2 regions of the Vibrio frigidus genome follow, and region 1 is predicted to be linked to the other one. Evidence: riboswitches for the same ligand, from Rfam matches in the RefSeq annotation. Region 1 holds a riboswitch; the other holds the start of a gene.
The links. A riboswitch is a leader RNA that binds a small molecule or an ion and turns the genes downstream of it on or off. The one in region 1 is predicted to bind lysine.
Positions count from the first base shown of each region.

Region 2: linked by a shared signal. The riboswitch ahead of lysC (lysine-sensitive aspartokinase 3) and the one ahead of AACW90_RS03675 (Na+/H+ antiporter NhaC family protein) in region 1 are both predicted to bind lysine.

Region 1 covers NZ_JBCDMC010000002.1:48,935-52,359, reverse strand. Annotated here, with positions in the region: gene AACW90_RS03685 (inosine/guanosine kinase) at 1-512, shown strand, start outside; gene AACW90_RS03680 (H-NS family histone-like protein) at 588-995, opposite strand; lysine riboswitch at 1,361-1,540, shown strand; gene AACW90_RS03675 (Na+/H+ antiporter NhaC family protein) at 1,637-3,232, shown strand; His leader region at 3,330-3,425, shown strand, end outside.
Region 2 covers NZ_JBCDMC010000003.1:436,921-440,345, reverse strand. Annotated here, with positions in the region: gene lysC (lysine-sensitive aspartokinase 3) at 1-1,287, opposite strand, end outside; lysine riboswitch at 1,388-1,565, opposite strand; gene AACW90_RS07625 (pyridoxal-phosphate-dependent aminotransferase family protein) at 1,787-2,908, shown strand; gene AACW90_RS07620 (PglL family O-oligosaccharyltransferase) at 2,937-3,425, opposite strand, start outside.

The sequences.
Region 1 (3,425 bases):
GAGACCCTTTGTTAGCCGCAGACAAGGCATTGGATTGGGTTGATTTAGTATTGTGTACTGCGGGCCCTGTGGGACTGTTTATGGCTGGTTATACTGAAGAGAGTGCTAAGAGACCAACTACGTTGCCGCTACTGCCTGGTGCTATCGCTGAGTTCAATGAATACGAGTTTAGTCGACCAACCATTAAGGATGCGTGTGAGTCACCAATCAAGGTGTATTCCCATATTGCGCCTTATATGGGAGGACCTGAAAAAATTAAAAATACCAATGGAGCAGGGGATGCCGCACTTTCTGCGTTATTGCATGATATGGCCGCAAATAGATACCACAAAGAAAATGTGCCAAATTCAAGCAAGCATCAATACCCTTATTTAACGTATTCCTCGTTCTCTCAAGTGTGTAAATATTCAAACAGAGCGAGCTATGAAGTATTGGTACAACATTCCCCCCGATTATCAAGAGGATTACCTGAGCGCGAAGATAGTTTAGAGGAAGCGTATTGGGAGAGATAATAGTTGTTGTATTAATAGGATGATAAAAAAGAGCTCCTTAGGGAGCTCTTAATAATTTAATGCATTTACTTTATATTAGATTAGGAAATCATCTAAAGGTTTGCCAGCATCAAGCTGCGATTGGATAGTAGAAGGTGTTCTACCTTGACCTGTCCAAGTTTTTTCTTCGCCATTTGTATCAACATATTTATATTTAGCTGGGCGAGGTTCGCGCTTCTTGCGAGTTTTTGTTTTTGTTTCGCCAGATAATGCAGAAATTAAATCTTCAACATCAATGCCATCTTTCGCAATCATCTGAGCATATTCAGCTAGCTTAGCTTCTCTTTCTGCTAAAGCTGCTTTTTCTTCGTCTGCTGCTGAACGACGTTCTTCAACAACGATGGTAAGTTTTTCTAGGGCTTCTTCTAATTGCTCAAAAGTTAATTCGCGAGCAAAGGCACGCAGACTACGAATATTGAGCAGCGTTTTTGTAAGTTCTGACATGTTTACTTCCATTTGATTATTATTAAACACCACAATAATAACAGTCAAATTAAATAATACCAAATTATTTAGAATTAAATTATATATAGCGCACTAATCTCGCGACAGAATAATATAAATTTTTGTAAATTGACCTCATATTTCCAATTCGATGAACTGATATTTTGACAATTCTCTGACATTATTACGTAACCTTTTAAAAAGCAGTGTATATCAACCGTATTGGATTCTATGGACATATCTATCGAATGAAATGAATTGTGACGGCTTTTTATGTTGCAAAAGATGGTCAAATCCGTACAATTGCGCGCACCTTATTCAGTTTCTAGGTTTATATAAGAGTTTTTCTTTATATCCTAGCTGTTTACTGAGGTAGAGGAGCAATAACTATCAGTACATTCTATTGGGGTGATGCCAATGAATAGTCTAGAAAGGAGTTATTGCCGAAGTGAGTGCGTTTATCAAGCCGCTTGCTGGGGTCGTATTTAATAATTACGACACTGCCATAGTGTATTTTTTATTAACTATGGAGCGCTACTGTGGGTTGGGAAACTGTTGGTTTTCTTTCACTTATCATTAACATATCCACATTTTACATGTTAATTCTGCAGTAGATCTCTAACCAATCGGTTTTGTAGATCATGAATTTAGTAGACTTTGCTTCGTCACCCTTATCGTTATTACCACCTTTAATGGCTTTAGGCCTTGCTGTCGTTACCCGCCGTGTATTAGTTTCCTTGGGAATTGGTATCGTTTTAGGCGCCTTACTCCTTGCGGACTATTCCATATCAAACTCCTTTAGCTATATAGGCACTACGGTTAAAGGTGTATTTGTCGAGGATGGAGGTATCAATACTTGGAATATGAGTATAGTTGCCTTTTTAGTCATCCTTGGAATGATGACCGCGTTATTAACTCTATCTGGAGGCACTAGAGCGTTCGCTCTTTGGGCTCAGACACGAGTGAAAAGTAAACGTGGTTCACAATTGCTCGCGGCCTTTTTAGGCGTATTTATATTTGTCGATGATTATTTCAATAGCCTTGCTGTTGGTGCGATCTCACGCCCTGTCACCGATCGTTACAATGTGTCACGGGCAAAATTGGCCTATATTTTAGATTCAACCGCTGCGCCTATGTGTGTATTAATGCCAGTCTCTAGTTGGGGCGCGTATATAATGACTATTATTAGCGGTATTCTAGTCAGCCATGGGCTAACTGAATATTCAGCGTTGGGTGCCTATTTACGTTTAGTTCCAATGAATTTTTATGCGGTATTTGCATTATTGATGGTGTTTGCTGTTGCATGGTTTCAATTAGACATTGGTGCGATGAGTAAACATGAACATGAAGCGTCCCTAAACAATAAATGCACTTCTGATGAAAGCAGTCCTGAAGCTCTAGAATTAAATGAAGAGCTCGATATCGTAGAAAGTGAATATGGAAAAGTGTCTGATTTAGTCCTTCCTATTCTATTTTTGATTATCGCAACGGTTGTGTCGATGATATATACCGGAAGCACGGCATTAGAATCTGACGGCAAAATATTTTCATTGCTAGGAGCATTTGAAAATACCGATGTTGGTCGCTCGCTCGTATATGGTGGCTTAGCCGGACTAATTATTGCGTTATTTACCGTCTTCAAACAAAAATTACCGATAGCCGATATTGCCAATACAGTTTGGATTGGTGCTAAATCTATGTTTAGCGCTATATTAATATTGATTTTTGCATGGTCGATAGGCTCGGTTATCGGTGACATGAAAACAGGGGCCTATTTGTCTTCTCTGATTCAAGGTAATATTAGCGTCCATTGGTTACCTGTCATTTTATTTTTATTGTCAGGCTTAATGGCGTTCTCTACAGGAACATCATGGGGAACGTTTGGAATAATGTTACCAATAGCGGGCGATATGGCCGGTGCGACAGATTTAACAATGATGTTACCTATGCTGAGTGCTGTTTTGGCTGGTTCAGTTTTCGGTGATCATTGTTCACCGATTTCGGATACGACGATATTGTCATCTACGGGGGCTCGTTGTAATCATATCGATCACGTTGCGACTCAGTTGCCGTATGCCATTACTGTCGCGCTTGTCTCTAGTATCGGTTTTGTCGTTCTTGGGTTGACGAATTCTGTCGCGACGTCATTCGCTACCGCCTTTATTGCATTCGTGATTGCTTGCTTTGTATTGTCGACAATATCTAAAGCAAAAAGCCTACAGATGCAAAATGCGTAAAAAAACGAATTTTTAGGTTGAAAATTGAATCGAGCTTAGTTAGTGTGTTTATAAGCGAAAGGAACTAAGAAATTATGCGTATATCTGTAATGAACATTCATCACCACCATCATCCTGAGTAGTCTTTCGGGCGATGTACGCATACCCGGGAGATAATAAATCCCGGAGGTCAAATCAAAGATTCGAACCCTCG
Region 2 (3,425 bases), on a different contig from region 1:
GAAACACAAATTGTGCGGACTAGCACCATAGCAAATCATGCGTAGATTGAAGTCTTCTAAAGTACTGAATACTTTTTTTGCGTAACCTTTACATTCACTCATATTATTGCCAATAAGCGCGACCAAACAGAGATTTTGCTCTACTTCTACAGTACAAAGTTCTTCCAGCTCTTTTTGAGCGTCAATGGGTAGTTCTGGCGCGCCACCTGACGTGTTCGTTTGGTCAAGGGTAAGCGATACACTTACTTCTGATGTAGTGATCAGATCAACGGAAATCTTATACTTCGCTAGAATTTTAAACACGTCGGCTAAGAAACCATACGCTTGAAACATATTCGGACTACGCAGTGTTACCATAGTTTGGTTTCCGCGTAATGCTAATGCCCTAAATAGCGGTGAACTTCCTACTTTTTGTCTGATCCAAGTCCCCCCTTTCTCTGGCTCTTTAGACGATCCTACGAACACGGGAATGCCATGGCGTAATGCGGGAACTAATGTCGATGGGTGTAGTATTTTGGCTCCGAAGTTGGCCATTTCGGAGGCTTCACTGAAACTAATTTCAGGGATGGGTGCAGCTTTCGCTACTATGCGTGGATCTGTCGTGTAAATACCAGGAACATCTGTCCAAATCTCAAGGCCCGATGCTTCAACCGATTCTGCAATTAATGCTGCACTATAGTCACTGCCGCCACGACCAAATGTCGTCGTATTACCATCTATATCAGCGCCAATAAAGCCTTGTGTAACGACAACATTATCGCGACATAAAGGGATGAGTTTTTCTTGTGCTAGTTTAGCAACCGAATCTAGTTCTGGGTCTGCTTTTCCGTAGGCGTTGTTGGTTCTCATTATATCGCGAATGTTAAAACGTGCCGCACTTAAGCCGCGCTCTCTTAGTATTTGAGTGAGCAAGTGGGTTGACATCCGTTCGCCATAAGCAACCATGTGATCTGTGAGTTTATCGCTACTTTGGAATGATGCTGCTTCAGCAGCCGATGCCACGCTCTTTAATAAAGAGGCGACGGCTTGTTCTGTTTCTAAAGGGTCGGCGAGCTTATCAATGATGGCATAATGGATATCTTCAAGTTGTTCAATGACAACACGACGACGTTGTTCGTCTTGAACTCCATTTGCCAACTCAACCAACAAGTTTGTCACACCAGAGCAAGCACTAATGACGATAAGTTTTGTGTTTGGGTTGTTCTCTATTATTTCAGCACAACGGCTCATGGCTTCAAAGTTGGCAACACTTGTGCCACCAAATTTTGCTACATTGAATGCGCTCACGGCATTTCTCCCTGTATGTATTCAAATTAACAGTATTTCTATTTTTGTTATATTGAAGAGAGATTACTAGAGCAGAGGAAAAGCATTAGATATGGATGCGGACCTCAGAAGCTCTTCACCAAACAAGGTTGGTGACAATTGGTAGGATTCAGCCTACTCAACCGATGATTATACACACTCAATGAAATATCATCTCGGCACCGCTCCCCCTGAATGCTTTGTCTCGGAGTTAAGGCTCCACAAAACACTTGCCTGGGCAATGCTCCTCTTCTGCTATAAAGCGAATTATCTAAATCAAGTTCAAACAAATCCAGACCTATTCATTGAACGATGTTGACGTCTAAATGTCAATTGATAAAACGAATATTTGCCCAGTATTTATACAACGTAAAAACGGTGCTTGATCAAGTGGTTTGACCTCTATACTAGAGTCGAATTGTTGAATGATGGATTATGAGTTAGTCTTTAATCCCCTACACGTCTTATAAAAGGAATAATTATGACGATTCAGAGCTTTGTACCTCCTCATAGAACATTAATGGGGCCCGGACCTTCAGATATTTCACCGCAAGTTTTGCAAGCGTTGAGCCGTCCAACGATAGGGCATCTTGACCCATTATTCATCAATATGATGGATGAACTAAAACAGCTTCTTAAATACGCTTTCCAAACAGAGAATACGTTTACTATTGCGGTATCTGCACCCGGTAGTGCTGGTATGGAGGCTTGTTTTGTCAACCTAGTAGAAGCCGGCGATAAAGTAGTTGTATGCCGAAATGGTGTGTTTGGTGAAAGGATGCGTGAAAATGTCATCCGCTGCGGTGGTGAAGCTATCGTGGTTGATAATGAATGGGGCGAACCTGTTGACGTTAGAAAAGTAAGAGACGCTCTTGACACCAACCCTGACGCAAAAATTTTAGCTTTTGTACATGCTGAAACCTCTACAGGTGCTCTTAGTGACGCTCAGGCTTTGGCTTCTTTAGCACAAGAAAGAGGGGTCTTGACCATTGTTGATGCGGTGACTTCGCTTGGAGGCGTGCCGTTGAAAGTAGACGAATGGGGGTTAGATGCCGTGTATTCAGGTAGTCAGAAATGTTTGTCCTGTGTGCCTGGTTTATCTCCTTTGACTTTTTCTGCAGCGGCTATTCAGCGCATTCAAAATAGACAGTCACCTGTGCAAAGTTGGTTTTTAGATCAAAGTTTAGTATTGGGTTATTGGAGCGGTGAAGGTAAACGTAGCTATCATCACACTGCACCTGTAAATAGTCTTTATGCTTTGCATGAAGCCTTGTTGTTACTAAAAAATGAAGGGTTGGAAAATGCATGGAAACGACATCAAGTCATGCATGAAAAATTAAAGACTGGTTTAGAGTTGATGGGGATTCAATTTGTAGTAGATGAAGATTATCGACTGCCACAACTCAATGCCGTATATATACCTGAAGGGGTAGATGATGGCGCCGTTAGAGCAACGTTACTTAATGACTATAACTTAGAAATAGGTGCTGGTTTGGGAGCATTAGCTGGAAAGACATGGCGTATAGGGTTGATGGGGTACGCTTCGAGAAATGAAAACGTGGCTCTATGTCTAAAAGCGTTAGACGACACTTTAAATCAATAAGTTCGTAAGTAGGGTGGTTTGTACCACTCTACTTTTTAATCGCTCCCTCTTTTTTTGTAGTATCAGACTCTATCGAATTGCTCTCTTCTTCAATCACATTATTTTCAGTATTTTGGTTGTGCTCTTCATCTATAGCAATGGGTTCTATGTCTATGGTTGAAAAGTCATGATTTGGAAACAAGAAGCTGGCTTCCGAACGTATTTGATTTGCTTTGCTTATTTCACCTAAACCTAAATAAGCCATGATCAGATTGCTGTAATATAATTCTTGTGGTTTTTGTCTAATGGCTTGTAAAGCCCAGACTATATACTGTTTGATGGCAAGCGCATCACCGGTTAATAATCCTTGCTTAAGTGAGGTACTGTATAGATTCCACTCGTAGCGCAATTGTTGCGATATGGGATAGACGGTTTGTGTCAAAATTCTTGAGTCTTTTGGAAAAGAGTGTTCAAACCTGAACAATGTCATGTTGGTTTGTAATGCCATCAACATATAAGCAGAAGTGACCGTTGGAAC